Regions from separate parts of the Limosilactobacillus fermentum genome, predicted to be linked through region 2. Evidence: predicted binding sites of a transcription regulator. Region 2 holds the regulator's gene; each other region holds the start of a gene.
The links. The regulator Rex, encoded in region 2, represses fermentation and respiration genes when NADH is low (regulators of the CRP and FNR family bind a similar motif). The targets are predictions, from matches to a motif close to TTGTGAANTANTTCACAA.
Positions count from the first base shown of each region.

Region 1: FG166_RS05205 (NAD(P)-dependent alcohol dehydrogenase) is a predicted target of Rex. The motif match lies at 7,351-7,368, and genes of this name have one in related genera.
Region 3: FG166_RS07905 ((S)-acetoin forming diacetyl reductase) is a predicted target of Rex. The motif match lies at 8,080-8,097, and genes of this name have one in related genera.

Region 1 is NZ_CP040910.1:1,040,506-1,050,468, reverse strand. It holds gene FG166_RS05240 (MFS transporter) at 1-855, opposite strand, end outside; gene menE (o-succinylbenzoate--CoA ligase) at 903-2,327, opposite strand; gene menB (1,4-dihydroxy-2-naphthoyl-CoA synthase) at 2,337-3,158, opposite strand; gene FG166_RS05225 (PaaI family thioesterase) at 3,193-3,576, shown strand; partial or broken gene FG166_RS05220 (IS30 family transposase) at 4,001-4,950, shown strand; gene FG166_RS05215 (L-lactate dehydrogenase) at 5,687-6,631, shown strand; gene FG166_RS05210 (hypothetical protein) at 6,998-7,243, shown strand; gene FG166_RS05205 (NAD(P)-dependent alcohol dehydrogenase) at 7,387-8,508, shown strand; gene FG166_RS05200 (sugar-binding domain-containing protein) at 8,572-9,408, opposite strand; gene citG (triphosphoribosyl-dephospho-CoA synthase CitG) at 9,480-9,963, shown strand, end outside.
Region 2 is NZ_CP040910.1:443,013-452,975, forward strand. It holds gene FG166_RS02115 (ABC-F family ATP-binding cassette domain-containing protein) at 1-1,464, opposite strand, end outside; gene FG166_RS02120 (redox-sensing transcriptional repressor Rex) at 1,631-2,281, shown strand; gene groES (co-chaperone GroES) at 2,594-2,875, shown strand; gene groL (chaperonin GroEL) at 2,900-4,531, shown strand; gene FG166_RS02135 (APC family permease) at 4,671-6,509, shown strand; gene FG166_RS02140 (hypothetical protein) at 6,728-6,982, shown strand; gene FG166_RS02145 (YigZ family protein) at 7,179-7,817, opposite strand; gene FG166_RS02150 (ATP-dependent helicase ComFA) at 7,881-9,197, shown strand; gene FG166_RS02155 (ComF family protein) at 9,194-9,868, shown strand.
Region 3 is NZ_CP040910.1:1,564,327-1,574,289, forward strand. It holds gene ligA (NAD-dependent DNA ligase LigA) at 1-2,010, opposite strand, end outside; gene pcrA (DNA helicase PcrA) at 2,012-4,294, opposite strand; gene FG166_RS07890 (ATP-grasp domain-containing protein) at 4,460-5,632, opposite strand; gene FG166_RS07895 (xanthine phosphoribosyltransferase) at 5,634-6,221, opposite strand; gene FG166_RS07900 (glycoside hydrolase family 73 protein) at 6,237-6,851, opposite strand; gene FG166_RS07905 ((S)-acetoin forming diacetyl reductase) at 7,246-8,019, opposite strand; gene FG166_RS07910 (endonuclease/exonuclease/phosphatase family protein) at 8,313-9,416, shown strand; gene rpsI (30S ribosomal protein S9) at 9,467-9,862, opposite strand; gene rplM (50S ribosomal protein L13) at 9,876-9,963, opposite strand, start outside.

The DNA.
Region 1 (9,963 bases), 600 kb from region 2:
GATAATCATCAGGCGTTCGTGATTTTTAAAGATGTGCACCATTACGTAACCGGAAATCAAGGCCGCAATCCCCCCGGCAATCGTCGGTAGGGGAACTAACCAAGCCAAGTTGGCTAAGTTGATGTGGCGGGCGTTTAAGAAGTAAACCGGCATCCAGGTTTCCATCCCCTTGGTGATAATGTTTAAGGCCAGCCCGATCACCACGAAGGCCCAGACCCGCGGGTCGATTTCCTTCCAGTTTATCTTTTGCCGTTCTTGTTTCGTTACCGTTTGTCCACCGCCGTGACCGCGGAAGAAGAGGTAGCTGACCATCAAGAGTAGGCCAAAGCCCCCCAACCAGAAGAAGGCCGAGCGCCAACCGGTGGCGGCGATGATTGGCACAATGATGAAAGGGGCCAGGGCCGCGCCGGCGTAGTTAGAGGAAATTAAGGCGGCGGTCAGTTGGGCACGCTTGTTGACCGGGAAGTCCTGGGCGACTTGCTTCATGGCGGCCGGTGGGTAAGGGCCCTCGGCGATCCCAAACAGGAACCGAATTACCAAGAGGGCGGCTAAGGACCAGGCCAGCCCGGTAAAGATCGTCATCACCGACCAAAAGGCGAGGGTGGCGATGATCACCTTACGGGAAGAGAAGCGGTCGGTCAGCCAGCCCCCCGGGATTTGCATGATCGTGTAGCCCAAGAAGAAGACGGAACTAGTCGCCCCCAGTGCGGCCGGGCTAACGGAGAAATCCTTGCCGATCGCGGCCAACGATAAGTTAAGCACGGTCCGGTCGGCGAATAAGAGCATGTAACCAAGGTATAAAATTACAAAGGAACCGAGCGACAGCGCCCGGCGGTTGGGTTTTGCATCCATCATTTATTTGTATCTTTCTTTTCTCAATTGATTATTCTGTTGTGGCATGACTAAGCGTTAGCGACCAGGTCTTGTAAGCGAAACTTTTGGACCTTGCCGCTAGCGTTTTTCGGTAGGGCGTCTGTTTGCAAGTAGACCTTGGGTACCTTATAGTGGGCCAGGTGTTCACGCCCGAAGGCCTCCAACTGCTGAAAGTCGACGGGTTGTTTGCTGACGACCACGGCCACGGGAACGGCGCCCCACTGTTGATCATTACGGCCGACCACGGCAATTTCTTGGATGCCTGGGTACTGGCGCAAGACGTTTTCCACCTCGGCGGGGAAAATGTTTTCGCCCCCGGAGATGATCATTTCATCTAACCGTCCGTCGACGTACAAGAAACCGTCTTCATCAAAGTGGCCGACGTCGCCGGTTCGGTACCAGTCGCCATCGTGCTTAGCCGCAAACTTGGCCGGTTGGTTTAAGTAACCCGGGGTTAAGGCCGGGGTCTGGATCTCGATTTCGTGATGCTCACCCACCAAACGCAGCTGGGTGGTAAACAGGGGCTTACCGACCGAACCAAGGTGGTAAGGCGCCTCTTCAGCCGAGAGGGCAACGAACTGCGAGCAAGTTTCGGTCATCCCGTAACACTGGACAACCGGCAGCCCACTTTCTTCGCAGGCTTTAAGGGTTGCCCGGTCAATCGTCCCACCGCCGAGTAGCACCAGGCGAAAGGCCGATGAGTAACAGTGGTCATTTGCTTGGACGTCTTCGAGCATCTTCTTTAGCATGTAGGGAACGGCCGAAATGATCGTAACCGGTTCGTCCTCCAGGATTTGGTTGACCACTTGCGCATCGAAATGGTTGACTAGGCGAACGCCCATCCCGTAAATCAGGCCCCGCATTAGAATTGAAAAGCCCGAAATGTGGAAGATGGGGGCGACGCACAACCAGAGGTCGTTTGGCAACACCCCGAGGTTCAAAGATGACGAAATGGCGGAGGCCAAGTGGTTGCCGTAGGTTTGCAAGACGCCCTTTGGCTGACCGGTGGTTCCCGAGGTGTACATGATCGAGGCCACGGCGTCTAGGTCAACCGTCGGCGTCAACACTGCCGCCGGGGCAGTGCCGGCTGTCAATTCCGAACAGAGGACCCGGTGCCCACCGTAATAGCGGTCGGCTAGTTGGTCATCGACTAAGACTAGGTCGAGCCCCGCGTCGCCGATTTGGCGGCTCAGTTCTTCAGGGGCGAGGCGCCAATTTAGCCAAACGATGGTCTTGTCGGCGGCTAAGACCCCCAGGGCGGCTAAGTAACCAGCCAGGTTATTGTGGGTCATCACCCCAACCCGGGGCTGGTCCGTCTGCGCTTGAATCTGGCCAGCACGGTGGGCGACCAGGGGAACCAGCTGGGCAAAGGTGTAGGCGGTGGTACCGTCGTTAACCGCCACCCGGTTAGGGTTTAGCGAAGCCTGTTTGAGGAGCCAATTTGGAATCTCCATGACGGCCTCCTACGGGAACTTCGGGAACTTATCGAAGTCGGGGTCGCGCTTTTGGTTAAAGGCGTCGCGCCCTTCCTTTCCTTCGTCAGTCGTGTAGTAAAGCATCGTGGCGTCACCGGCAAATTGTTGAAGCCCCGCTAAACCATCTGTATCGGCGTTCATGGCCGCCTTAATGAAGCGAAGGGCGGTCGGTGACTTCTTTAAGATTTCATGACACCAGTCTAAAGTAACTGATTCGACCTCAGCTAGGGGCGCCACCTTGTTAATCCAGTTCATTTGGTAAGCTTCGTCAGCCGTGTAGAAGTGGTTTAAGAACCAAACTTCCTTGGCCCGCTTGTGGCCGATCACCCGGGCTAGGTAACCCGAGCCATAACCGGCGTCAAAGGAACCCACCTTCGGACCCGTTTGCCCGAACATGGCGTTGTCGGCGGCGATCGTCAGGTCACAAACCAGTTGTAAGACGTTCCCGCCCCCGACTGACCAGCCCTTGACCATGGCAATCACCGGCTTGGGGATGATCCGAATCAAGTGTTGGAGGTCCAAAACGTTGAGCCGGGCGATGTGGTCGGGGCCCACGTAACCCCCGTTACCCCGCACGGATTGGTCACCACCGGAAGAAAAGGCCTTATCGCCGGCTCCGGTAAGAATAATCACGCCAATTGTGCTATCATCACGACAGATGTTAAACGCGTCGATCATTTCGGCGACCGTTACCGGGGTGAAGGCATTGTGCTTTTCCGGCCGGTTCATCGTAATCTTGGCGATCTTATCGTCGCGTTCAAAAATAATTTCGGAATACTCCTTAACGGGGGTCCAGTTAGCACTCGTCATAACAAACTCCTTTACAAAATCCAGAGGTACAAAAATGAATTTACTTGAAAACTTAGGCATTCACCAGGACTTGGTGACCAAAGACCGCGTTGAACTCTCCATGCCGGTCCAAGCAAAGCACTTGCAACCGTACGGGATCGTTCACGGCGGAATTAACACCGTACTGGCGGAAACCGCAGCCTCCCTAGGGGCTAACGCCAACGTAGCGCCGGGGCGAATCGCGGTCGGGGTCAATGTTACCACACAACACCTTCAAGCGATACGGGAAGGTGTAATTTTTGTCGTTGCAACTCCCGACCACGTCGGCCGCACACTTCAGACCTGGCAAGCCCGGCTGCTGGTTAACGACCGATTAACGGCTACCGCAACCATCACCCTGATGAACGTCCCAGCACCAACCAACAATCATAAACATTAATTCACAAATTGGCTACTATTATGCTTAGAAAGTTGCCGGGTGACCATTGGGGGATTACCTAAATCACATTTTTTAATTTTATATTATGTAAATCAATCGAGAAGTCGTCGGCTAACTGTTACGAAAGGGGCGCCACTACGCAGTCGATTTAAGTTGGCCCCGATTTTGTATTAGTGTTGCAACCAGTACGCAAAAGCACACATAATTTATCGAGGGGAGGACCAGATATGAGGAAATGGTGGGTGGAATTGAAACTGGTCGTCTTTTGCATCGCCGCTCTTTTCAGGTAATTACTCTAACGGCGCTACTTAGACTCACTTTGGAAAATTTACATTATGGCAGATTGTAAAATTTAAGTGGACAGAAAAACCCATCAAGGTCTTTAATGGTGTTACCACACAATCCATTAGAAAGAAGGACCTTGATGAGCACCACTATTTTATCATTCCAGAACCGTGTTGTCATTGAAACGCTTCATAATGAAGGACGTTCCTTGCGATACATCGCTAACTACTTAGGCTTTAGTAAGACCACCATCTTTAACGAACTTCACCGGCTAAATAGTGAGTACCAGGCTGGGCTAGCGCAAACTGACTTTGAACGAAAGGTTAGTCAACGGGGGCGGAAGTCTTCGCTCACTAAAAACCTTAAACACTTGATCGAGGAAAAAATTCAAGTCCAGAAGTGGTCCCCTGAACAAGTTGCCCATGTGGTGGGGATTGCCTACAAGACGGTCTATAACTGGATTGATCAAGGCTGGCTTGATGTACAGTTGCCCGATTTGCCTGATCATGGAATTCGTCGTCATCGTGCTAAAGAAAAGCGTGGTACGTTCAATCACGGCCGCTCCGTGGTACGTTCAATCACGGCCGCTCCATTGAGGAGCGTCCTCATAAAGTCGAAACTCGCCAGGAATTCGGCCACTTTGAAGCTGATACCGTACTTTCTGGTAAACGTAAAGGTCAGGCTGTGGCTACTTTTGTGGAACGTAAGAGTCGCCTGACAATTGTTAAACGGCTCCATGGTCGCGACAGTCAGTCCATGACTCAAGCCGTACTTGAACTAGCTAGTCAACTTCAAGACAAGCTCAAGACGCTTACCGTGGATCATGGTAAAGAGTTCGCTAACTATCAGACAATTGAACAGCTAACAGGTACTCAGGTTTATTTTGCCCATGCTTATTCACCACATGAACGTGGTAGTAATGAAAACCGTAACCGAGTTTTGCGACGGTTTATTCCCAAGGGACAAGCCATTGAAGAACTAAGTGATCGCCAGCTGGTTCAAATCAATTGGTATCTGAATTCACGGCCACTTAAATGTCTTAACTGGCGCACACCAATCGAGATCTTCCTGCTTAATTTACGTCATTAAATTCGTTCAAGTTATTTCTTACAATCTGCCAAACACAATTATCCACCATCCTTTTTATTAATCCTTCACGCCCATCACGTCATTACTATTGGCGGTGAGGGTGGCTGTATTTGTAGAAATATTAATATTACCAACCATTGCACTCACCTCCTCATTTTTCTAATCAAATTTTAAAACAAACTATAATCAATCTAAGCTAACGTGTCAATAATTTTTCCTCAAGAAATGCCCGCTATCAAACGAATTTATACTATAAATTGTCTGCCTTTGCACCCATCTTTTCTCATCTTTTTTTAATTTTTATCTTGACTTCCCTATCTGCCTAGTGATATAGTACTTAACAATCAATTGAAACAAGTTAAAGACGTTGAGCGAGAAACAGCGATGAGGCCGAAGCAAGAGAGCTGGTGGGTGGTGTGAACCAGTGAGAGGCCGCACCTACTAATCACTCGTGAGTCGTACGCCGAACGGATTCCCTAGTAGAGCGTATTGGTAGCACCCATTACCGTGCCGGCTAATACCACATTATTTGTGGCGGTTGGTTGAGGCGACATTATGTCGTAAAGAAAGGTGGTACCACGCACAAGCGTCCTTTTTAGTTCTTAGATTTATCAAGAGCTAGAAAGGACGCTTTTTGTTTTGATATTAAAGGTGGTGGTGATCATGGCAGACAGTGATATTTCTGACATTAGTAAGATTAAAGGCAACAATACGATAATCGAAAGGAAGTTTTATTATGACAAGGAAAGTAGCAGTAGTTGGAATGGGGCACGTTGGCGCAACTGTCGCCCATTATCTCGTTGCTGGTGGATTCACTGATGATTTAGCTCTCTATGATACTAACGAAGCAAAGGTCCGTGCCGATGCGCTTGACCTCCGTGACGCCATGGCGAATCTCCCGTTCCACACAAACTTAACCGTTAATGATGATTCACAATTAGCTGACTGTGACGTTGTAATCTCTACTCTGGGAAAGTCTAAGCTGGTGGACACACCCGATCACGACCGCTTTGCAGAATTTAAATTTACCCGGACTCAGGTTCCATTGGTCGCTAAGAAACTCGTCGATAACGGTTTTCATGGCAAACTTGTCGACGTTACCAATCCCTGTGACGTCATCACTTCAATGTATCAGAAGCTCACGGGGCTACCAAAGAATCACGTGATGGGTACGGGGACCCTGCTAGACTCCGCACGAATGCGCGCATGCGTTGGGGAAGCCCTCCATGTTGACTCACGATCCGTGGTCGGCTTCAATCTTGGTGAACACGGTAACTCCCAATTTACTGCCTGGTCAACAGTCCGGGTTCTCGGCAAACGAGTACTAGATCTGGTGGATGAACGGCACCTCGACCTTACCGACATGGAAGAACGCGCACGGCAAGGAGGCTACATGGTCTATAAGGGAAAGAAGTATACCAACTACGGTGTTGCTACTGCCGCAGTCCGGCTTACCAATGCCCTACTAAGTGATGCCCGGACTGAAATGCCAGTTTCAAATTACCGTGAAGAATACGGAACGTACCTCTCCTACCCCGCAGTCGTTGGTCGTGACGGGGTGGTGGAACAACTTCACCTGGACCTTACCGCTGCTGAAAAAGAAAAGCTCGCTACCTCTGCCAAATACATCAAGGATCGCCTTGCTGCAGAAGAACAACGGGCAGCTCAACAAGACGCCTAACTTGCTGGTATTAAATGATCTCTCCTCAAACATATCCCTAATAAAGCACCAACCTTATTCTGTATAACTGAAACTTGAAAGCTGATAACCATGTCAAACAGGCGAGGTTATCAGCTTTCAAGTTTCAGTTAATTAATCAACGGCGGAGCCAGCTTAAATAGCTGGCTTTTATTATGCAGAAAGGAGGTAAAAATAGCTAAAGTTCAAAACGAAATGGCGACCCGGATCACTGTTGATACTGTCCAGGCGGCTAATTCCATGCAGGCAATGCGTCAGGCTATCTCAGCCAATACGAATGCATGGAAGGCAATTAAAAATCAACCATTCTGTGACAGAATATTAAGTAGTACTGGGGAGTGAATAAAGATGATGATCGACACACATACTGAAATATATGACCTCCTAAGGGAATATGAACGGACTTGGGTGACCATTACGTTTAAAGACGGAACGTCCAAGAAGATTTTCTTTCTGGATGTTGACGATGAATACCAAGAAAATGATGTGGGACCTGAAAAAGATTGTATCGTATACAATACAACGGATTCGATATCATATGGTAATGGCATCCCGCTAGATAAACTTAAGTCCATTGAAACAATTAAGCACTAGCGTTGGCTGGTGTTTTTTCTTAACCGGCATAAATACGTATCCTCCCAAGTTAGTAAACACCCTGATAAAACCACTTGTTATTTTTGAAAGCGTTTTCTATAATAGTTATGTAATTTATATCACAAGCAAAGGAGACGTGAATTATGAAGATTAAAGCTGCGGTGGTTGAAGAACAAGGTGCGCCATTTACCATTAAGGACGATGTTGAACTGGCTGAGATGCAGGCTGATGACATTCAGGTGCACATGGTGGCTTCGGGGATTTGCCACTCCGACGAAGCCTTGCGTAAGGGTGATGCAGTGATTTCTTATCCTATCGTGCTGGGACACGAAGGCGCTGGGATCGTCGAAAAAGTCGGCCCCGAAGTTAAGGACTTTAAGCCCGGTGACCACGTCATCCTCTCCTTTTACGGGTGCGGAAACTGTGTCAACTGCATGAAGGGGATGCCAACCAAGTGTCTCCACTACGCCGCTAACAACCTGTCAGGGGTGCGTCCGGACGGGAGTGCCCACTTCACCGAAAACGGGCATGACGTGGCGGATATGTTTGACCAATCCTCCTTCACCACGACCACGGTGGTCCGGGAACGCAATGCCGTTAAGGTACCAAAGGAACTGGACTTACGTAAGCTCGGACCATTAGGCTGTGGTTACGTAACCGGGTCAGGGACCGTCTTTAACACGCTCAAGCCAGAACCGGGTTCTACGATTGCCGTAATTGGGACAGGTGCCGTAGGGCTAGCTGCCATGATGGCCGGACGGATTTCTGGGTGCACAACCGTGATTGCCGTTGACATTCACGACGAACGACTTGAATTGGCCAAGGAACTCGGCGCTACCGACGTCATCAACAGTAAGAACGTTGACATGGTTAAGGCCATCCAGGACCTTACCGATGGCCACGGGGTTGACTACGCCGTCGACACGACCGGGGTTTCTAAGGTGATTCAAGACGCGATCAAGGCACTGGCCCAAGGTGGGGTCTTGGCGCCAATTGCCGTCACCGCCAACCACATCGACATCAACACTTGGGATGACTTGTGCCCAGCAGACAAGACGATTGTCGGTGTCAACATGGGGGACTCGATCCCACAAGTCGACATCCCACGCTTGATCAAGTTCTACCAGTTAGGGATGTTTGACTTCGACAAGACCGAGAAGTTCTACACCTTCGATCAGATTAACGAGGCCAACGCCGATTCTGGGTCCGGGAAGACGATCAAGCCGGTCCTGATCATCGATGAAGACTACAAGCCAGGCGAATAGTTACCAAATGTCAAATCAAAAGCCGCCACTTCGCACCTGCGAAGCGACGGCTTTTTCGAGTTCTTACAGTAATTTTTGCACTTTCATGGCAATCGTCTCAGTGAAGATCATGTCGGTAAAAAAGCCCCCCCGTAAGGCCCCCAGGGCAGCGGAGGCTTTGCTACGGCGCTGAACGACGGCAAAGCGACGGGGAACCTGTAAGATTTGTTCCAGTGGTAGCGAGAAGGTCTTATCGTTTTCTTGGTCAATCAAAAAGTTCCCGTTGATGTCGTACGGGCGCCCGAAGGCCATCCCGGCCACTTGGTCTAAGTCGACGCCGGGGAAGATGGCTTCCTTGGCGGAGCGCCAGGCGGGAATGGCGTTGATGGACTCGATCGTGCCCAGTCCCGATAAGAGCATGTCCATCTGGGCGGCATTTTCAAAGGCTTCGGTCATCGAGGGTTCCTGGATGAGGCCTTGGCGGACCTGATCATTGACGATGTAAAGGGGCCCCGGGATGGTGGTGTAGCCGGCGTCGTAACTGGAGGCCGCCTTTTGGACCATTCGCATTGACCCGGATGAAGAGCGGTACTTCATGTTTTCGCCCAGGTACTGGGTGAAGGTCAGGTCATCGGCTTCCTGGAGGCTAAAGGCATCCAAGACGGCAAAGACCGTTTCCCCCCAGGAAAGCCCCACCACATGCGATTGGGCAATGGCGGCTTGAACCTGGTGGGCGGCAAAGCTGGTCAGGACCCCTTGGCGTTTAGAAGGGCTAACGGGTTCCCGTAGGATATAGAGGTGCTTGATGTTCAGGGCCTGGCTTAATTGCTTTTCCAGCTTGGCGTTCCGGGCGTAATCAGTGTGGATGTTAATGTCCACGATCCCGCGCGCCAGGGCCTCGTCTAAGTACTTGGTGATCAAGTAGCGTCAGAATAGGGTTACCTTGATCCGGTACCCTTTTATTTACATAATATAATTAGGAGGAACTAACAATGGTGAGCAAGGTATTTGAAGGGACCAATGTAGAGATCCCAGCGGTCTTAGCCAACCGCGACCGGCGGGTAGCCACGCAGGCACAGTTATTAAGAGAACACCCTTCCCAGGTGGTGGTCGCCTGCAAGCTAAATATCCCGGGGCCAGTCAAGAACAGCGCTGCCATCCAAGCCTTCTTTACCGCCGGCTTAGCACGCCTTGAGGACCAGTGGCTAGCGTGCGGACAACCCTTTGAAATTGCGACTTCTTGGGAGGATGCTCCAACCGGTCCGGAACGTTTCTACCTATTATATAGCGCTGGCGTAACCGTCAAGGAGGGGACCGTCCACTTCGAAGAGCGCCAACCAGCCAACCGGCTCTTTGACCTCGATGTGTTAATCACCAACGGCGGGGAATCCCACTCACTTTCGCGGGGGGATTTTGATCTTACAGTTCGGACCTGTCTAATCTGCGGGCGCCCGGCTAAGGAATGTGGACGGTCAC
Region 2 (9,963 bases):
AATCGCCCCTTCTAAGACCTCGCGACTGTCAATGTCCAAGTGGTTAGTCGGTTCGTCAAGGATCAAGAAGTTAATCGGTTCAAAGGAGAGCTTAGTCAGCTCCAAACGGGCCTTTTGTCCCCCTGACAGGTCGCTGACGTGTTTGTAGACGTCGTCACCAACGAATAAAAAGGAGCCCAAAAGGTTGCGGATCTGGGTTTCATCAATTTCGGGGTGGTCGTCCCAGACCTCGTCTAAGACCGTCTTTTCCGGGTGAAGCTGCTGTTGTTCCTGGTCGTAGTAACCAATGTCTAGGTTAGCGCCGAACTTAATCGTCCCCGCGATCGCCGGCATCTTTTTTAGCAGTGTCTTTAACAGGGTTGACTTACCGATCCCGTTGGGGCCAATGATCCCGATGCGTTGGCCCTTGCGTTCGTTAAAGGTGAGGGGACCAGCTAAAACGGTGTCTTGGTAGCCAATTTTGAGGCCTTCGACGTCTAGGACCTCGTTGCCACTCTCCTTTTGGGAGCTAAAGGAGAAGTGGATGGACTTGTCATCGGTTTGGGGGCGTTCCATGCGTTCCATTTTTTCTAATTGGCGGCGCCGAGCTTGGGCGCGCTTGGTGGTGGAGGCCCGCACTAGGTTCTTATTAACGAAGTCCTCAAGCTTGGCAATCTCTTTTTGTTGTTGTTCGTAATGCTTCATTTCCGTTGCCAAGCGGGCGGTCTTGTTTTTAACGAAGGCCGAGTAGTTTCCCGTGTAGTGGTGGAGGGTTTGGTTATCGAGGTCGTACACTTCGTTGACCACCCGGTCTAAGAAGTAACGGTCGTGGGAGACAATTAAAAGGGCGCCCGAGTAGCCCTTTAAGTAGTCTTCTAACCAGGTTAACACCCCCATGTCCAAGTGGTTGGTCGGTTCGTCTAAGATCAGTAGCTGGGGGGCTTGTAAAAGGATCTTGGCTAGAGCCAGCTTGGTTTTTTGTCCCCCGGATAAGGAGTTGACGGGGCGTTGGTAGCTTTCTTCTTCAAAGCCAAAACCGGTCAAAACGCCGCGCATCCGGGAGTCAATCTCAAAGCCCCCCGCCTCTTGGAACTGCTCTTGCAGGCGGTCGTAATCCCTTAAGATTTCTTGGTAGCGGTCGGTGGTTGAATCAACCGTTGCCAACTGCCCTTCTAAGTGGTGAATTTCAGCTTCCATTTTGTGGAGGGGACCAAAGACGGTGTCTAATTCCGCCCAGATCGAGTTCTGGCTGTCAAGGCCCTGATCCTGGGCTAGGTAGCCAATGGAAAGTCCCTTGGCCTTGGTGATGGTTCCCTCGTCGGGCTGGGTGATCCCGGCAATCATCTTTAAGAGGGTCGTCTTCCCAGCTCCGTTACGGCCAACGAGGGCGACGCGGGCATGATCAACGACCTGGAGGTTAATATTGTGAAATAAGACGTCGGCGCCAAACCGGCGGAGGACATCGTTAGTTTGAAGTAACAACATGAGTGGTGATCCTTTTCCTATTTTAGCTACTTCAAAGTGTAGCATAGTTTATCTTAAAACCGAAAAAATAACCAAAAAGTAATGAATGTTAGTTCACAAACAAACTAGAGGTTGTTAGAATGAGTAAGGAATAATATTTCACAATCAAAGAAATGGAGGAATTATTATGCCAAATCGTAAAATTCCCCGTGCCACGGCTAAGCGCTTACCCGTTTATTACCGGTACCTAAACGTTTTATTGAACGCTAATAAGCACCGGGTGTCGTCGACGGAACTTTCCGAAGCAGTTCAGGTGGACTCTGCCACGATCCGGCGGGACTTTTCCTACTTCGGTGAGCTCGGAAAGCGGGGGTACGGCTACGACGTCGAAAAGTTGTTGAACTTTTTCAAGGGGATCTTGAAGCAAGACAAGTTAACCAGCGTCGCCCTAGTGGGGGTCGGTTCCCTAGGGTCGGCCCTGATGAACTACAACTTCCACCAGAGCACCAACCTGCGGATTTCAGCGGCCTTTGACCCTAAGGAATCCCTGGCGAACACGGTCAAGAGCGGGATTCCGGTTTACCCGGTCGAAGACATGAAAAAGCAGATTAAGGAGCAACAAATCGACGCCGTTATTTTGACGGTGCCGGGTTCGGAATCGCAAGCGGTCACCGACCAACTGGTTGAAGCCGGGGTTCACGGGATCCTGAACTTTACGCCAGTCCGCCTGTCCGTGCCAAAGGACGTGCAGGTTCAAAACATCGATTTAACCAATGAGTTGCAAACACTGATCTACTTCATTGAAAGCAACAAGGTTACGACCGACGACGAAGATTAATCCGAAGAGAGTGGAAAATAACTTCCGCTGCGGGTCGGATGTAAGAGCGCATCGTTCTTCGGCCTGCTTAGGCACTAGACCTGCGGTGATTGGCCACTTTTTCTGTCTAACATTCGGATATACAGCAAGGAGGCTGGGAATTCCCAGCCTCTTTTTTGTTTGGTCAAAATTAGTCAAAGTTTTTGGTTGCATTCCGGGGGAAAGGTGTTATATTAGAATATGTAATTAGCACTTGAGGGGGTTGAGTGCTAGCAGAGTGCTCGTCCCCGTGCTAACCACTAATCATTGACTTGAAATAATGGAGGGATAACCATGTTAAAACCATTAGGAGATCGTGTCATTTTAAAGGCGCAAGAAGAAGAACAAACCGTTGGGGGGATTGTTTTAGCCTCCAACGCTAAGAACAAGCCAACCACTGGGGTGGTAGTGGCCGTTGGACAAGGTCGCACGCTGGATAATGGCCAAGTGGTGGCGGTCGCCGTTAAGGAAGGCGACAAGGTCTTGTTTGACAAGTACGCCGGCAACGAAGTGGAATACGATGGTGAAACCTACCTGGTTGTCCACGAAAAGGATTTAGTTGCGGTTGTTGACTAAGAAATTCAATGAGGTGAGATAAAGATGGCAAAGGAATTAAAGTTCTCAGAAGACGCACGGAGCGCAATGCTGCGTGGGGTTGATAAGTTAGCAGACACCGTCAAGACGACGATTGGGCCAAAGGGACGTAACGTGGTGTTGGAACAAAGTTACGGCTCCCCGACGATCACTAACGACGGGGTAACGATCGCTAAGAGCATTGAATTAGAAGACCACTTCGAAAACATGGGGGCTAAGCTGGTTTCCGAAGTTGCTTCTAAGACTAACGACATTGCCGGGGACGGGACCACGACGGCCACTGTTTTAACCCAAGCAATTGTGACCGAAGGAATGAAGAACGTGACCGCCGGCGCTAACCCAGTGGGCATTCGGCGCGGGATTGAAAAGGCGACGGCCGCAGCCGTTGAAGGCCTGAAAAAGATGAGCCACGACGTTAAGACCAAGGACGACATCGCTCAAATCGCCTCCATTTCCGCTGCTAACAAGGAAGTTGGTAAGTTGATCGCCGACGCCATGGAAAAGGTTGGTAACGACGGGGTCATCACGATTGAAGATTCCCGTGGGGTTGATACTAGCGTTGACGTGGTTGAAGGGATGAGCTTTGACCGTGGTTACATGTCCCAATACATGGTAACCGACAACGACAAGATGGAAGCCAACCTGGACAACCCGTACGTTTTGATTACGGACAAGAAGATCTCTAACATTCAAGACATCTTGCCACTACTCCAATCTGTTGTTCAAGAAGGGCGCGCCCTGTTAATCATTGCTGATGACATCACTGGTGAAGCACTGCCAACCCTTGTGTTGAACAAGATTCGGGGAACCTTCAACGTAGTTGCCGTTAAGGCCCCAGGCTTTGGTGACCGTCGCAAGGCTCAATTGGAAGACATCGCCGTTCTGACTGGTGGGACCGTGATTTCCGACGACCTTGGTATGCAATTGAAGGACGCTACGATTGACCAACTTGGTTCTGCTAACAAGGTTACGATAACCAAGGACGCTACCACGATCGTTGATGGCAGTGGCAACAAGGAAGCCATTGCAGAACGGGTTGACCAAATCAAGAAGGCGATTGCCGAAACGACCTCTGACTTTGACAAGGAAAAGCTCCAAGAACGGCTCGCTAAGTTAGCCGGTGGGGTGGCCGTTGTTAAGGTTGGGGCCGCTACCGAAACCGAACTCAAGGAAAAGAAGTACCGGATCGAAGATGCCTTAAACGCCACCCGGGCCGCCGTGCAAGAAGGCTTTGTTCCTGGTGGTGGAACGGCACTGGTTAACGTTATCCCTGCCTTGGACGAAGTGGAAGCATCCGCAACTGGCGACGAAGCAACCGGGATTAAGATTGTGAAGGCGGCTCTGGAAGCCCCAGTTCGTCAAATCGCCGAAAACGCCGGTTTGGAAGGTTCCGTGATCGTTAACCAGCTGAAGCAAGAAAAGCCGGGAGTTGGTTACAACGCCGCTGATGACAAGTTTGAAGACATGGTCGCTGCCGGAATTGTTGACCCAACGAAGGTCACCCGCTCGGCCCTGCAAAACGCAGCTTCCGTTTCCGCCCTCCTCTTGACGACGGAAGCCGTTGTTGCCGACAAGCCACAACCCGCTGACGCTGCACCACAAGCACCAGTAGCCGGTGGTATGGGCGGCATGATGTAATTTGAAAATTAATTTTTGGGAGGTGAGTGACCGGAGCTGTGGCTTCGGGCACCCACCTTTTTTGCGTAGAAACGGTGGTATTCGGTTCACCCGGGGTGTAGAATAGCTGTTGACTTATTTTTAAGAGGAGACAAATTTTATGTGGCGCTATCTTAAACGTGTCTTGATCGGGAAACCATTAAAGACGCTTGACGAGGGCCAGTCGCACTTGACGAAGTTTAAGGCTTTGGCCATGCTTTCGTCCGACGCCCTTTCGTCAGTGGCCTACGGTACCGAACAGATTACCACGGTTTTAGTAACCCTTTCGACGGCCGCCATCTGGTATTCCTTACCGATTGCCGGCATTGTTTTAGTTCTGTTGTTAGCAATTACCTTGTCTTACCGGCAAATCATCCACGCTTATCCGAGCGGTGGGGGCGCCTACGTTGTCGCCACCAAAAACTGGGGGAGCAACGGGGGCCTAATCGCCGGGGGCTCGCTGCTAGTCGACTACATGTTGACGGTGGCGGTATCAACGACGTCGGGGACGGAAGCGATCACGTCTGCAATTCCTTTCCTATATAATTATTCGGTCCATATTTCAGTGGTGATTGTCTTGATCATCATGTTCATGAACCTACGGGGGATGAGTGAGAGTGCTAACTTCCTGACCATTCCGGTCTATTTTTTCATAATCATGATGACGGTGATGATCGTCTGGGGTGGCTATAACATTGCTACCGGTCACGTGGCTTACCACGCCACGGCCAATTACGGGACGCCGGTAGCCGGGATGTCTGCCATCCTGTTCATCCGGGCTTTTTCGGCCGGGTCATCTTCTTTGACCGGTGTCGAGGCGATCTCCAATGCCGTACCGAACTTTAACCCTCCTAAGAAGAAAAACGCCGCCAACACCTTGGCAATGATGAGCCTGATCTTAGCGGCCTTCTTCGGTGGGGTGACCTTCCTGTCCTTTTACCTGGGAATTGTACCGAACCCGCACCACACCGTCTTGTCCCAGATTGGGGCGGCCGTTTTTGGTGGCGAGGGCCTAGGTTACTACCTCTTGCAACTGTCGACGGCGATGATCTTAGCCGTGGCGGCTAACACTGGGTTCTCGGCCTTTCCAATTTTGGCCTTCAACATGGCCAAGGATAAGTACCTCCCGCACGCCTTTATGGACCGTGGGGACCGGCTAGGCTATTCCAACGGGATTATTTCCCTGGCGGTCGGGGCGATCGTGTTGATCATCCTTTTCCACGGGAAGACCAACCTATTGATCCCGCTCTACGCCGTCGGGGTGTTCGTACCGTTTACCCTCTCGCAGTCCGGGATGATTATCCACTGGTTCCGCTTAAAGGAAGGGAATTGGCTGGTTAAGTCAACCATTAACCTGGTGGGGGCGTTAATCTCACTAGCCCTCGTGATCTTCTTGTTCTGGCAACACTTCTCCAACGTGTGGCCGTACCTGATCATCATGCCGGCCCTCTTGTACCTGTTCCACGTCATTCACACCCACTACATCAAGGTGGGGATGCAACTGCGGGTAGCGGAAAAGGCTAAGGTTCAGTTGCATGATTACGACGGGGCCACCGTGATTGTTTTAGTCGGGAACGTGACACGGGTCACCATGGGCGCCATTAATTACGCCCGTTCAATTGGGGATTACGTCATCGCCATGCACGTGTCCTTTGATGAAAACCCGGGTAAGGAACATAAGACGGCCAACGAATTTAAGGCCGAGTTCCCGGACGTGCGTTTCGTTGATATTCACTCGTCCTACCGCTCGATTGCCACGCCAACGTTACGGTTCGTAGACGTGATCGCCAAGCGGGCGGCCGATAAGAATTATTCGACTACTGTATTGGTTCCGCAGTTCGTTCCAAAGCACCCGTGGCAAATGGCTTTGCACAACCAAACGAGCCTACGCTTGCGGACCCTACTGAATTCGCGGGAAAACATCATTGTTTCAACTTACAACTATCACTTGCATGAATAATTGATGGGGGAGGGGAGAATTAGAGTTCTTCCGGCCCCTTTTTGATTTTTGAATTTTACACAGATAACGTGGGAAATAACCGTCGGCCTAGTGGCTAAGTATGGGTGAAGAACACCGCGTTCCGCGCTAACCTCCCCCTAGCTTAACCTAACGACCTGCCAACCAGTTGTTTCCCATTCCCCCTTAACGGGAATATTTCCCGGGAAATGGATGCACTTATGAAACGAAAAATTATAACCGTGGTTACGGGACTGGTGGGGATTATCTTAATGATGTCCTTTACGATTCAACAAGAGCACTTTCACTCGGGAATTTACGGGGTGCTCGGGAGTATTCTATTGGTGGGTGCTTACGTTAGTGCCCACTACGAAGCCTGGCGGGAACATGACCGTCGGGTGCGCCACGTTACCATCACCTTAGCGGTGCTCTGCGTTCTCTTGGTAGCACTGAACTTGGTGGAGCAGTTTATATAAAAAAGTGGCAGTACAACAAGAGGCCAGGAGAAACACTGTTTTCTCCTAGCCTCTCTTGTTGTATTCTCGAATGTTAGACAGAAAACGTGGTAAATAACCGCCGGCCTAGTGTTTAAGCAGGCTGAAGAACGGTACATTTTGCACCACCTATTCGGCTAGGATTAGTCAGAAGACCTGCCGAGAGGGTTGTTTCCTACTAATTATTTAAGGGGACCTCGTGAAAACGTTGGTCCTCCTTTTTAATTTGGAGTTGGTGGTTGAAGCGGTCGGTGAGGGTTTGGATCTGTTCGTCGACTTCTTCTAGGTTGATGAAGACCCGGATGGTGACGTCAACGCCATATTCCTCCCCAGCCAGGGCCAACCCCGCTTGTTCTAAGTAGTAGTGGACCTGATCGTTGAGGCGGTAGGGAACAGTGATGGCGACCACCTGCTGGGTGATTCGCTCAACCAAGCCGGCCTGGGCAATTGCCTCGGTGGTGACGTTGGAATAGGCACGGATTAACCCGCCGGCGCCCAACTTAATTCCACCGAAGTAGCGGGTGACCACGGCACAGACGTCGTGGACGTGGGCGAGCTGGAGGGCCTCTAAGATGGGGACACCGGCCGTGCCACTGGGTTCACCGTTATCACTTTCCCGCTGGATCTGATCGTTATCGCCGAGCAGGTAGGCGTAGCAGTTATGGTTAGCCTTGCGGTTTTCCTTGCTGATGTGGGTGATGAAGTCTTGGGCTTCTTGTTCACTGTGTACCCGGGCTAGGCTACAGATGAAGCGGGATTTTTTGATGACTAATTCGAATTCCGTATTTTGGTGGATGGTCAAATATTGTGCTGCCAAAAAAGGGCCTCCTTACGTTACTAAAAGCACTTTCCCCGTATTTAATGGTAAGGGGGAAAAACCATGCAAAAAGAAGAATTATACGGGCGCCGGGTTTTAATTAACCAAGCCTTGCCCGCTCCGTTTGGGTTAACGGGGGAAAAGACGATGGATGAACGGGGACGCTGGGTTACCTGCCGCCGGTGTAACGCCCGCTTAATTAAGGAAAGGGTTCGCTTACCAAGTGGGGCCTATTACTGTCCAGTGTGCCTGAATTTGGGGCGGGTGACAAGTCATGATCGATTTTATCACTTAGCCGAACCAAATCAATTTACCCCGCCCACTAACCCGTGCACCTGGCAGGGGCAACTGAGCCCGCTGCAAGAGCGGGTAGCGAGTGAGGTGGCGGCCGGGATGGCGGCCCACCAGCACCGGCTATTATGGGCGGTCACGGGTGCCGGGAAGACCGAGATGATCTTTCCGGCACTAACCGGCGCACTAAAACGGGGTGAACGGGTGGCGGTGGCCTCGCCGCGCGTCGACGTATGCTTGGAGCTCTACCCGCGCCTGCAAGCGGCCTTTGCGGGGGTACCAATTGCCCTGTTGCACGGCAAGAATCCGGCACCCTACCAGTACCGACAGTTGACCATCTGTACCACCCACCAGTTATTACGCTTCTACCACGCCTTTGACAACCTGGTGATCGACGAGGTAGATGCCTTTCCCTTTGCTGGGGATCCGGCCCTGTTATTTGCCGCCCACCAAGCGATCAAAGAGGGCGGGGGACTCCTTTTTCTCACCGCCACCCCGAGCAAGGAATTGCTCCAGCAGGTTCACCAAAAGAAGTTGGCGGTTTCTTACTTGCCCCAACGTTTCCACGGCCACCCGCTACCCCAGATTCAAACCGTGCTGGTTGGCAAGTGGCGGGCGAAGCTAACAAAGGGAAAACTACCCAACGCCGTTTCGGCCTGGTTAAAACAGCGGGTTACTAAGGGACAGGAGTTTTTGTTGTTCCTGCCCCACGTCGCCGACCTCGCTCCGGTGGCCCGGGCGCTCAAAGAAAACTTGGGGGCGGTTAAGTTTATGACGGTGCACGCTAGCGATCCGCAGCGCCTTCAGAAGGTTCAGGCGATGCGGGAGCGCCAGTTGTCTTTTTTGGTGACCACCACCATTTTAGAGCGTGGGGTTACCTTTCCGGGAATTGACGTCGGCGTCTTGGGGGCGGACGAGGAGGTTTTTTCCACGGCGGCGTTAGTCCAAATTGCTGGTCGAGTGGGGCGTTCTAAGGAGCGACCGGGCGGCGCCGTGACCTTTTGGGTTCAGGAAAATAGCCGGCGCATTGAGGAGGCCAAGCAACAAATTAAATCGATGAACCGGCGGGCACGGGGGGTGAGCAAATGAACTGCCTATTGTGTGACGCCCCGATTAAGTGGCGCCCCCCGGTCAAAGATATTCTCAGTTTTAAGCGGTTAGTGCCGCCGCAACTATGTGGCACTTGTTCCCAGCGTTTCACCGCCCGGGAGGCAGGACGGGGGTGTCCGTATTGTCAGCGCCCGGGGTTTACGACGACTTGTCCGGAATGTGAGCAGTGGCAAGTGCGGGCCGGTTTCATTTTAACGGTCCGCGCTTGCTTTGGTTATAACGAGGCGATGAAGGAATTCATGCACGCCTATAAGTTCGTCGGGGATTACCGTTTGCGCCAAGCCTTTAGTGCCCCGTTGACCAAGTTAGTACAAGAACAGGGGGCGCAAATGGTGGTTCCGCTTCCCTTACACCAAAAGACCCAGCTTCTGCGTGGCTTTAACCAGGTCGAAGGGTTACTGGAGTGCCCCTTTGAAAGGTTGTTGGTGACTAAGGACCAGGAAAAACAAGAACCCCAGTCGGCCAAAACGCGGGAGCAACGCCTACAGACGCCCCAACCGTTTGACTTAACGGATCGAAAACGGGTACGGGGGAAGACAGTGGTTTTAGTCGATGATGTCTTCACGACCGGGCGCACTATGTACCATGCGGCCCAGCTAATGCGCGCGGCTGGATGCAAGACAATTTGCGGGGTAACGTTAGCTAATTAGGAGATAGTGGAAGCGATTTCCGGATCTTGTTTGTTAAATGAGGTTGGATCCCTTATAATGAAGATAGGATATGAGAAGAGTGGTCCTTCTGATAT
Region 3 (9,963 bases), 770 kb from region 2:
GCGGTCTTCATCCCAGACCTCGATGCCCAGCGTTTGCGCCTTTTCCAGTTTGCTACCGGCCTTTTCACCGGCAATTAAGAGATCCGTTTTCTTAGAAACGCTCCCGGTTACCGAAGCGCCCCGGGCACTCAGCCACTCCTGGGCTTGGCCGCGGGTCATCTTGGTTAGTTTTCCGGTTAGGACCACCCGTTTTCCGGCCCACTCGGCACTTTCCGTTGCGCTGGTGGTGGGGGCCAGGTAGTCCATGTTGACGCCAACCTCTTTTAGTTCGGCAATCAACTGGTGGACCTGTTCGTTTTGAAAGTAGGTCGCCACCGCGTCACCGATGATCGGGCCGATCGAATCAACCGCCGAAATGGTTGCGGCGTCAGCTGCCATCAGGGCGTCCACCGACTTAAATTCGGCGGCTAATAGCTGGGCGACCTTGGCGCCCACGTGCCGAATCCCTAAGCCAAACAAAAGGCGTTCGCATGAATTATGACGACTATTAGCAATGGCTGTCAATAGGTTGCTGATCGATTTCTCGCCAAATTTAGGCAAAGTTAACAATTGCGCGGCTTCCAGGCGGTAAAGGTCGGCAACGTCTTTAACCATCCCCTTATCCCAGAGTTGTTCAATGATCTTAGGCCCCAAACCGTCGATGTTCATGGCGTTGCGAGAGGCAAAGTGGGCCAGGCCCTCCTTAATTTGGGCCGGACACATTGGGTTAACGCAGCGCAGCGCCACTTCGTCATCGAGGTGCACTAGGTCGGCCCCGCACTCCGGACAGGTAGTCGGCACTTCGTAGGGCTTACTATCAGCCGGGCGCTTCTCAATTATTACCCGGGAAATTTCCGGGATGATATCACCGGCCTTGTGTAACAAGACGGTATCGCCCAGGCGAATGTCTTTTTCGGCAAGGTAATCGGGATTGTGTAAGGAGGCCCGGGAAACGGTCGTCCCCGCCAGCTGTACCGGATCCATTACGGCGGTAGGGGTGACGTTACCGGTCCGCCCCACAGTCCACTCAATGTCTCTAACGACGGTCGCCTGTTCCTCCGGTGGGAACTTGTAGGCAATTTCCCAGCGTGGCACCTTAACCGTATTCCCCAGCGCCACCTGCGTTGCTAGGTCGTTAACCTTTTCGACGATCCCGTCAATTCCGTAGGGGAGCTGATCCCGTTTTTCAGTGTACTCCTCAATGTAGGCGGTCAGTTCTGCTTGGCTGTGAACAACCCGGTAGTTGGGGTTGACGGCAAAGCCCAGTGCCCGCATCTTTTCGAGCGCTTGCGCCTGGGTGGTCACCCCTAGTGCTTGGTAGTCGGGCACGTAGTACATAAAGGTATCCAACTGGCGGGCGGCCGTCACCTTCGGATCTAGCTGGCGCAGGGAACCGGCGGCGGCATTACGCGGGTTGGCAAAGACCGGCTGTCCCTCCGCTTCACGGCGTTCATTGAGCTTAACGAAGGCCTCCTTGGGCATATAGCACTCGCCACGAAATTCTAGCGAGAGGGGTTCGGGCAGTACCTGCGGGATGGACTTAATCGTCTTAACGTTTTCGGTCACGTCTTCACCGATCGTCCCGTTCCCCCGGGTCGAACCCTGCACCAAACGGCCATTTTCGTAGACTAACGATAACGATAACCCGTCGATCTTAAGTTCCAGGTTGTAGTCAAAATCAACTTTGACGTCACTGTTGTCTTGTTGGCGGCGGTTAAAGTCCGCCAATTCTGCGGGCGAGAAGACGTCCCCCATCGAAAGCATCGGGATCTCGTGGATCACCTTGTTGAGTTGGCTTTCCGCGGCCCCCCCTACCCGTTGCGTTGGTGAATCAGGTACCACCAAGTCCGGGAAGCGTTGCTCGATTTCCACTAGGCGTTGGTAAGCCCGGTCGTAAACGTAATCCTCCACGCTCGGGTTGTCCTGTTCGTAATACTCCGCTCCCCACTTCTTGAGCTGCTCTCTTAAAGGCGTTAACTCCGCTTGAGCCTGTTGCTTGGTTAGCTCACTTACGGCTTCTTGCTTACTCATCTTAATCCTCCACCTTGGTGATTGGGGCAAAGCTTGCTAAGAGGCGCTTAACCCCCTGCTGTGGAAAGGCAATGTCTAGTTCCATGTTTTCTCCGGTTCCGTTAACGGAGACCACGGTCCCTTGCCCCCACTTCTTATGGTTAACCTTGTCGCCGGTGTTCCAAGACTTCTTTTCGGCCCCGGTCCCGGTGTTGGTCTTCGGGGCGACCCGCTTCCCCGCATCAGAAGGGCGCCGGTAAGTGGTGGCCGTGGCGGCCTTAAAGGCGTAGGAGTTGCCCCCGGCGATCCGACCGCTTAACGAGCGTTCACCCTGATTTTGGTTCTCTGATTGCATCAGTTCGGGGGTAATTTCCTCGACAAACTCCGACGGCCGGTTGCGTTGGATGTGACCATACAGCATCCGCGAAAAGGCGTTGGTGATGTAAAGCTTCTTCTTAGCCCGGGTGATCCCCACGTAAGCCAAGCGCCGTTCTTCTTCTAATTCCTTGTTGTCGGTCATGGCCCGGGACAACGGGAAGACCCCTTCTTCCATCCCGATCAAGAAGATGACCGGGAATTCCAACCCCTTAGCGGCGTGGAGGGTCATCAAAGTAACGGCGGGTTCCGCTTCATCGACGTCGTCTTGGTCGGACACCAGGGCTAAACCGGCCAGGAAGTCGGTTAGCTTTTGTAGGTGGTCCATTCCCTCATCGTCTTCGTGTTGGCGGTCGTATTCGGCGGTCACCGACTTAAATTCCTCCAGGTTTTCCCGCCGGGTTTGCCCCTGGAGGGTTTTATCCTTCTGCAATTCGGCTAGGTAGCCGGTCCGTTCCAGCACCTGGTCGGTCAAATCGGTGATCGAAAGCACCTTGGCCTCGTCTTGTAAGGCGGCGATTAACTGGCCAAATTCTTCGATCTTATTGCGGGTCCGTGCCGAGATGGCGTTGGCGTTTTGAACGTTTTGGGCCGCCGCCAGCAGTGGCAAGTTGGACTCCTGAGCAAACTCCCGTAACCGTTCGACGGAGGTCATCCCAATCCCGCGCTTGGGGGTGTTGACCACCCGTTCAAAGGACATTGAGTCCAACGGGTTGACAATCAAGGTCAGGTAGGCCAAGAGGTCGCGGATTTCCATCCGGTCGTAGAAGCGGTGGCCACCAACCATCGTGTAAGGAACCGTCGACTTTAGGAAAGTTTCTTCAATCACCCGCGACTGGGCGTTGGTCCGGTAAAGGATGGCGAAGTCTTGGTATTGGTAGTTGTGCTTGGCCCGTTCTTCTTGGATCTTTTTGACAATGAACTGCGCTTCATCGTGCTCGTTTTGGGCCCGGTAATAGGAGATTTTTTCCCCGGCGCCGTTTTCGGTCCAGAGGTTCTTGTCCTTACGTTCCAAGTTGTTGGCGATCACTTCGTTGGCCGCCTTTAAGATCGTTTGGGTTGAGCGGTAGTTTTGTTCCAACATCACGGAATGGGCGTTAGGGTAGTCATGCTCAAAGTTTAAGATGTTGTTCATGTTGGCCCCCCGCCAGCCGTAAATTGACTGGTCGGCATCCCCCACCACGCAGATGTTTTCGTACTTTTCGGCCAGCATGTGCACCAATTCGTACTGGGCGTCGTTGGTGTCCTGGTACTCGTCAACGTGGATGTAGTGGAACTTATCTTGGTAGTAGGTCAAAGTTTCCGGCGCCTTTTTGAAGAGCTCGATCGTCTTCATGATCAAGTCGTCAAAATCCAGGGTCTGGTTGCGTTCCAGTTCCTTTTGGTAGGCTTCGTAAACGCGCGCCACCATCCGGTCAAAGGGGCGTTGATGGTTCTTAGCAAAGGTGGCCGGATCCTCCATCGCATTCTTGGCGTTTGAAATCGCCGACAGCAGTTGCCGGGGTTCAAACTTCTTGGTGTCGATGTTTTGTTCCTCGCAGATCCGCTTAATCAGCGTCCGTTGTTCGCTGGTGTCGGCAATCGTAAAGGCCCGGTTGTAGCCTAGCTGTTCAATGTCACGACGTAAAATCCGTACGCACAGGGCGTGGAAGGTCGACACCCAGACGTCGTTGCCGGCCTCACCTAGGAGCTTAGCGACCCGCTCCTTCATTTCCCGGGCGGCCTTGTTAGTGAAGGTGATTGCTAGGATGTGCCACGGCAAGACGTGACGCTCCTCAATCAAGTAAGCGATCCGGTGGGTCAGGACCCGGGTTTTACCGGAACCAGCCCCCGCCATTACTAGTAGGGGGCCTTCCGTCGTCAACACGGCCTCGCTTTGCTTATCGTTCATTCCCTCTAACATCGATTGGTTCTGCACGCCTAATACCATCCTCTCTTTAAATCGTAACCTTCATTATACCAAATTTCCCGGGAAATACCTGGCTGATGCCCTTCCCTAACTACACTAAGAAGGCCCCAGGCGATCGGCCATGCCGAAGGTTACTGGAGCCCCATTTTAAGTTCAGCGGGTAAGCGTAAACCACCCGCCCCTTAACTATTCTTCTTCCGGTGCTGGTTGCGTTGGCGACGTTTTCGGCCGCAAGATTTCGGTTGTGTCAACCTGATTTAACAGGTCGCTGAGCAAGGCGTCTGGGCCACCAGTCACCCAAACTAACCCCTTCACGCCCTTCGTCCTAGTCGTGTCGGCCGGGAAGAAGCGGAACTTCCAGTTTTCCTTTAGGACCTGCTGCCTAGTAGCGGAGGCTAATTGGTTATCGTAGAGTGGCACTAACACGGCCGGCTGCAGCTGGTGGAGTTCGTGGATCGCCATTCCCCCGATCACCCGCAGCATTTGTTCGTATTGGTTTACCCCGGCCACCTCGTCAAAGATGTTCCCGGAGATGGTTGGCTCCAGGTCAAAGGAATTCACGTACAACGCTCCGGCAGCCGTTGCGTAAAAACGGACGGTGATCACACCACGGTAGCCCAGCTTCTTGGCAATTTCGGTGGCGATCCGGACCATTTCGTCGCGCATAGCATCCGGAACTTCGGTTGGGGTGGTGGCCTCAATTAGCTCCCGGTCCTCGTTGAAAAACTCTTCAACCAGCGGGTAAGCAACCACCGTTTCCCCGTCCGTGGCCACCGTCAGACTGTACTCGGTATTGTGGTCAATCCAGGATTCCAGTAGGTAAGCCCCACCTTGAATGTAGTCGTCACCATAGGCAATGTCTGATTGGTGATTGATCCGCAGGCTCTGTTCGCCCAACCCCCGTTGGATGGGTTTGAGTACCGCCGGGTAGCCAATCGAGTCAATCGATTGGTAAACGTCATCAAGTGAAATCACCGTGACGTAAGGGGACACGTTGACGTTAATTTCATCCAAAAAGGCCCGCTCCATCAAGCGATCCTGGACGATTTCCAAGGCCGCAACCCCTTGGGGAACCTGGGTAAAGTTGGTCAGGTAGTTGATGGCAACCGGGGCAATTAGGGAGCTGGCGTAAATGACCAGGTCGCTGTTTTGGCCAAATTCGGTCAGCTTGTCACGGTCACGGTAGTTGCCAACAATCGTAAAATCGGCCAGCTTGGTTAGTTGGGGTTGGGAGTGATCAACGTAAGCGCCCACGTTTAACCCCAGTTTTTTGGCCGCCACCAACAGCGGCCAGTCCTTTTGGGTTAGGCCGATGATGCCCAGGGTCTTCCCCTGGGACAAAAGGTTTTGTCCCGCCATCTTAATCTTCCCCTTCCGTTTGTTTGAAGCTTACCTGACCATCCGCAAGTGACGAAACCTTCGCTAGCGATTCAACCCGAACGCCCTTAGCAGCGAGTTCAGCGGACCCCGGTTGGAAACACTTTTCGATCACGATGCCGGCACCAACAACTTCCACCCCGGCTTGGTCAGCGATTTGCAACATCCCTTCTACCGCTTGCCCGTTGGCGAGGAAGTCATCAATCAACAAGACCCGATCCGTTTTATCCACGTAGCGCTTGGAAATCGAGATCTGGTTGGTCGTCTTCTTGGTGTACGAGTAGACATCGGCCGTGTACATGCCGGAATTTAGGGTTAAGCTCTTGTGCTTTCTAGCAAAGATCACTGGTACCCCCAGGGCTAACCCGGTCATCACGGCGGGGGCAATCCCGGAGGATTCAACCGTCCAAACCTTGGTGATCTTAGCGTCCTTAAAGCGGGCTGCGAATTCCTGGCCAATGTGTTGCATCAAAACCGGGTCGACTTGGTGGTTCAAAAAGGCGTCCACCTTTAAGACGTTGCCGGGTAACACAGTTCCAAATTGACGAATTTTTTCTTCTAGCTCTTTCATTAGTGGTGAGGCTCCTTACTCATCATACTTGTGGAGGTTATAAGACTTAATGACGTTGATTAACTTGGAAGCGTAATCGGGATCAGTTGCGTACCCCGCATCCTGAAGGGCCACGGCGGCCTGTTGATAGGTGGTGGCGTTAATCACGTTTTGGTAGTTTTGCTGATTGGTGTCGGTCCCGTTAAGCATCAATTTAGTGTGGTCGGCAATTGAATCGTTCCAGGAACTGTAGACCTTAAAGCGTCCCTTGATCACTACCCACTGTCCATTAACGTATTCCTTGGTTGAGAGCAACTTGGAGTTTGCCCCGGTTCCCTTAATCCCAAATAGGTTATGGTACTTAGCGGAGAGTTCCGACGTCCCCCAGTCCGACTCCAAGATTGCTTGGGCCATCGTAATCGAGGCCATCACGTGGTACTGCTTTTGCATCGCCTGGGCCTCGGGGGCAATTTCTTTAATGAACAACTTCTTGGCGTTTTGCTGCTTTTCAATGATTTGTTCCTGGACGTGGCGCTGGTACAAGTGATAGCCCACGTAACTCCCCATTAACCCAATTAAAATAATCAGGACGGCGACCAGCCAGAGGGACTTTTTAGCCCCCTTCTTTGTCCGTCTCCTTCGCTTAGCCACAAAAAATATCCTCCTCAGATTTTTCAGATAATTGTACTTTCATCTTACCGCATTTAGGCGGGGAAGATTACTAATTTTTGTGGAAGATTTAAACTGGAAGTGCGACCCAATCTATCAAACAGGTCGTGGGCTAAGCTAGGACGGGGTTAATGCGGTACGCATCGTTCTCCGTCCGTACTTAGCCACTAGGCCTGTGATTGGGGAGCACGCTATCTGGAAGTGCGACTCAATCTAGCAGACTTAGCCACTAAGCCCGCGGTTATCGTTAAACTTCAAGGAATAGAAAAAGGCCGGGAAAAATCGTGTTTCCCCAGCCCGTTTAATATTTTAATTTTACGATTAGTTAACGTGGCCCTTAACCTGTCGAGGAGGTTGGTAACCACTCACCTAAATGTTAGTGGAATTGCATCCCACCGTCGACTTCTAGGGTTTGACCGGTGATGTAATCAGAATCTGGACCAGCCAAGAAGGCGACGGCGTTAGCAACGTCAGACGCTTCAGACAGGCGCTTTAAGGCGATATCCTTAGCGAAGGTTTGCATCCCCCATTCATCGTCCTTACCGGCGTTTTGGCCAACCTTGTGAGCGATGTCGTACATCATTGGGGTCTTCACGATCCCCGGGGCAAAGGCGTTGACGGTCGTGCCTTCTTCGGCTAGTTCACGGGCGGTTACTTGGGTAATCCCGCGGATGGCAAACTTAGAACTGGAGTAAACGGTCAGGTTCGGGTTCCCCACCACCCCGGCTTGGGAAGTGGCGTTGATGATCTTACCCGGGTGCCCCAACTTCTTGAAGGCGGCGTGGGCCGCTTGGGTCCCCCAAATCACGCCCCCAACGTTAATTGAGTAGACGTAATCAAGGTCTTCTGGCGTCACCGTGTCGATCGGCGTGGTCGGGGCTACCCCGGCATTGTTAACGATCACGTTGAAGTCACCTAATTCTGCCACAGTCTTCTCAACGGCTGCAAAGACTTCGTCACGCTTGGCAACGTCGGCAGTTACCACCAGGGCTTGACCACCCTCGGCTTCAATTTCTTGCTTCACCTTTTCTAAGGCGTCGGCGTGGCGAGCCACTAAGGCAACGGCAAAACCGTCCTTGGCTAAACGCTTGGCAATGGCTTCCCCGATCCCTTGGCCGGCACCAGTAACTAAAGCAACTTTCTTTGACATGTGGGGTTCCCCGCTTTCTCTCAATCTGTTTAGTTTGTGAAAACTTGATCACGGCTTTAATTGTAACAGACTTCACAAAGAATAGCTATCCCCCTTTTGACTTTTCCAACCCTAAGCTTCGATTTAACGTTAAATCAATCAACTTCCCCCTCGTTCCCGTACGTTGTTTAATTAACAGAGCGGTGCCCCTATTTTATTAGTAATAATCACGTGATCCCAAGAAGGGCGTTGCTTATTTAGCAACCCTTTTCACCTGTGGTATGCTAATAAAATCAATGAGAGAGGAAAGATCAATGCGGATTTTAAAGAGGAGCGCCCTGACCTTGCTGGCGGTAATCACCACCCTAGCACTAGTGGTCGGGGGCTACGTTTTATACATGCAACACCAATACTACCGGATTCCCGACCACCAGAAACTAACGATCGGCAACAATCAAGCAGCCACCCTAACGACCGGTAAGGTCTACACCGCCACTACTTACAACGTCGGTTTTGGGGCCTACAACCACCAGTTTAGTTTCTTCATGGACGCCGGCGAGCTTAAAAGCGGCACCAAGACACGGGGCAAGTACGGGACCGCCCGCTCCAAGGCGGTAGTTTTAACCGATACTAAGGGCGTTGAAAGGGTCATGCAAGCCCAACAAGCCGACTTCATGCTCTTTCAAGAGATTGACACCAATTCGACCCGCTCCAAGCACGTCAACCAGGTCAGGATGGTTGAAAATAAGTTCCACGGTTACGGTCACGTCTTTGCCAATAACTTCCACTCGGCCTTTTTAATGTGGCCACTCACCGACCCACACGGTAGCGTTCAATCGGGCCTTTTAACGCTGAGTCGTTACCACATTGGCAGTGCTACCCGGCGCCAGTACCCAGTCACCAACAGCTTTATCTCCAAGTTTACCGACCTGGATCGCTGTTTTGCCGTCACCACCATCCCGGTCACTAACGGCAAGCAACTACTTTTAATCAACAGCCACATGTCCGCCTACGACAAGGGCGGTAAGATGCGTAAGGCCCAGATGAAACTTTTAAACGCCGTCATTGAACGGGCATACTTAGCCAGCAACTACGTGATCGTCGGCGGTAACTACAATCACGCCCTGGGCAAGGACATGCTAACCCACTTCGCCAGCCAAGAAAAAGTGCCCGACTGGGTCTCCGTCTTGGACCAAAGCATGGTCGCCAAGGGCTTCACCATGGTCAAGGCCCAAAACCGCGAAACGGTGCCGACCGTTCGTTCCACCGACCTTGCCTATCGCTCCGGCGTCAACTACCTGACCGTTTGTGACGGCTTCTTGGTTTCTAACAACGTCACGGCAACCGCCACTAACATCAACACCGACTTTGACTACGCCGACCACAACCCGGTCAAGTTAACTTTTATCCTCAAGTAAGCATGAAAAAACACCGGCAAGCCGGTGTTTTGATAAGCGTAACCCGTAGATTAACGCTTGCTGAATTGAGAAGCCTTACGGGCCTTCTTGAGACCTGGCTTGCGACGTTCCTTCATCCGTGGGTCCCGGGTTAAGAGACCAGCCTTCTTCAGGGCATCGCGGAAGTCAGGGTCAACGGTCAAAAGAGCGCGGGCGATCCCGTGACGGGTTGCACCGGCTTGACCAGAGAAGCCCCCACCGTTTACGTTTACCAAGACGTCGTATTGACCTTCCGTCTTAGTAGCGGCAAATGGTTGGTTCACGATGGCGCGTAAGTTGGCAAACGGAATGTAGTCTTCGATTGCCTTGCCGTTCATAGTAATGTTACCAGAACCAGGTACCAAGCGAACGCGTGCGGTTGCATCCTTACGACGTCCAGTACCACTGTATTGTACTTGTTGAGCCAATTCCGTTCCCTCCTTAGATTAAGTTAGTAATGTCGAGTACTTCAGGCTTTTGAGCTGCTTGGTTGTGGCTTTCACCAGCGTAAACGTGCAGCTTCATCCCC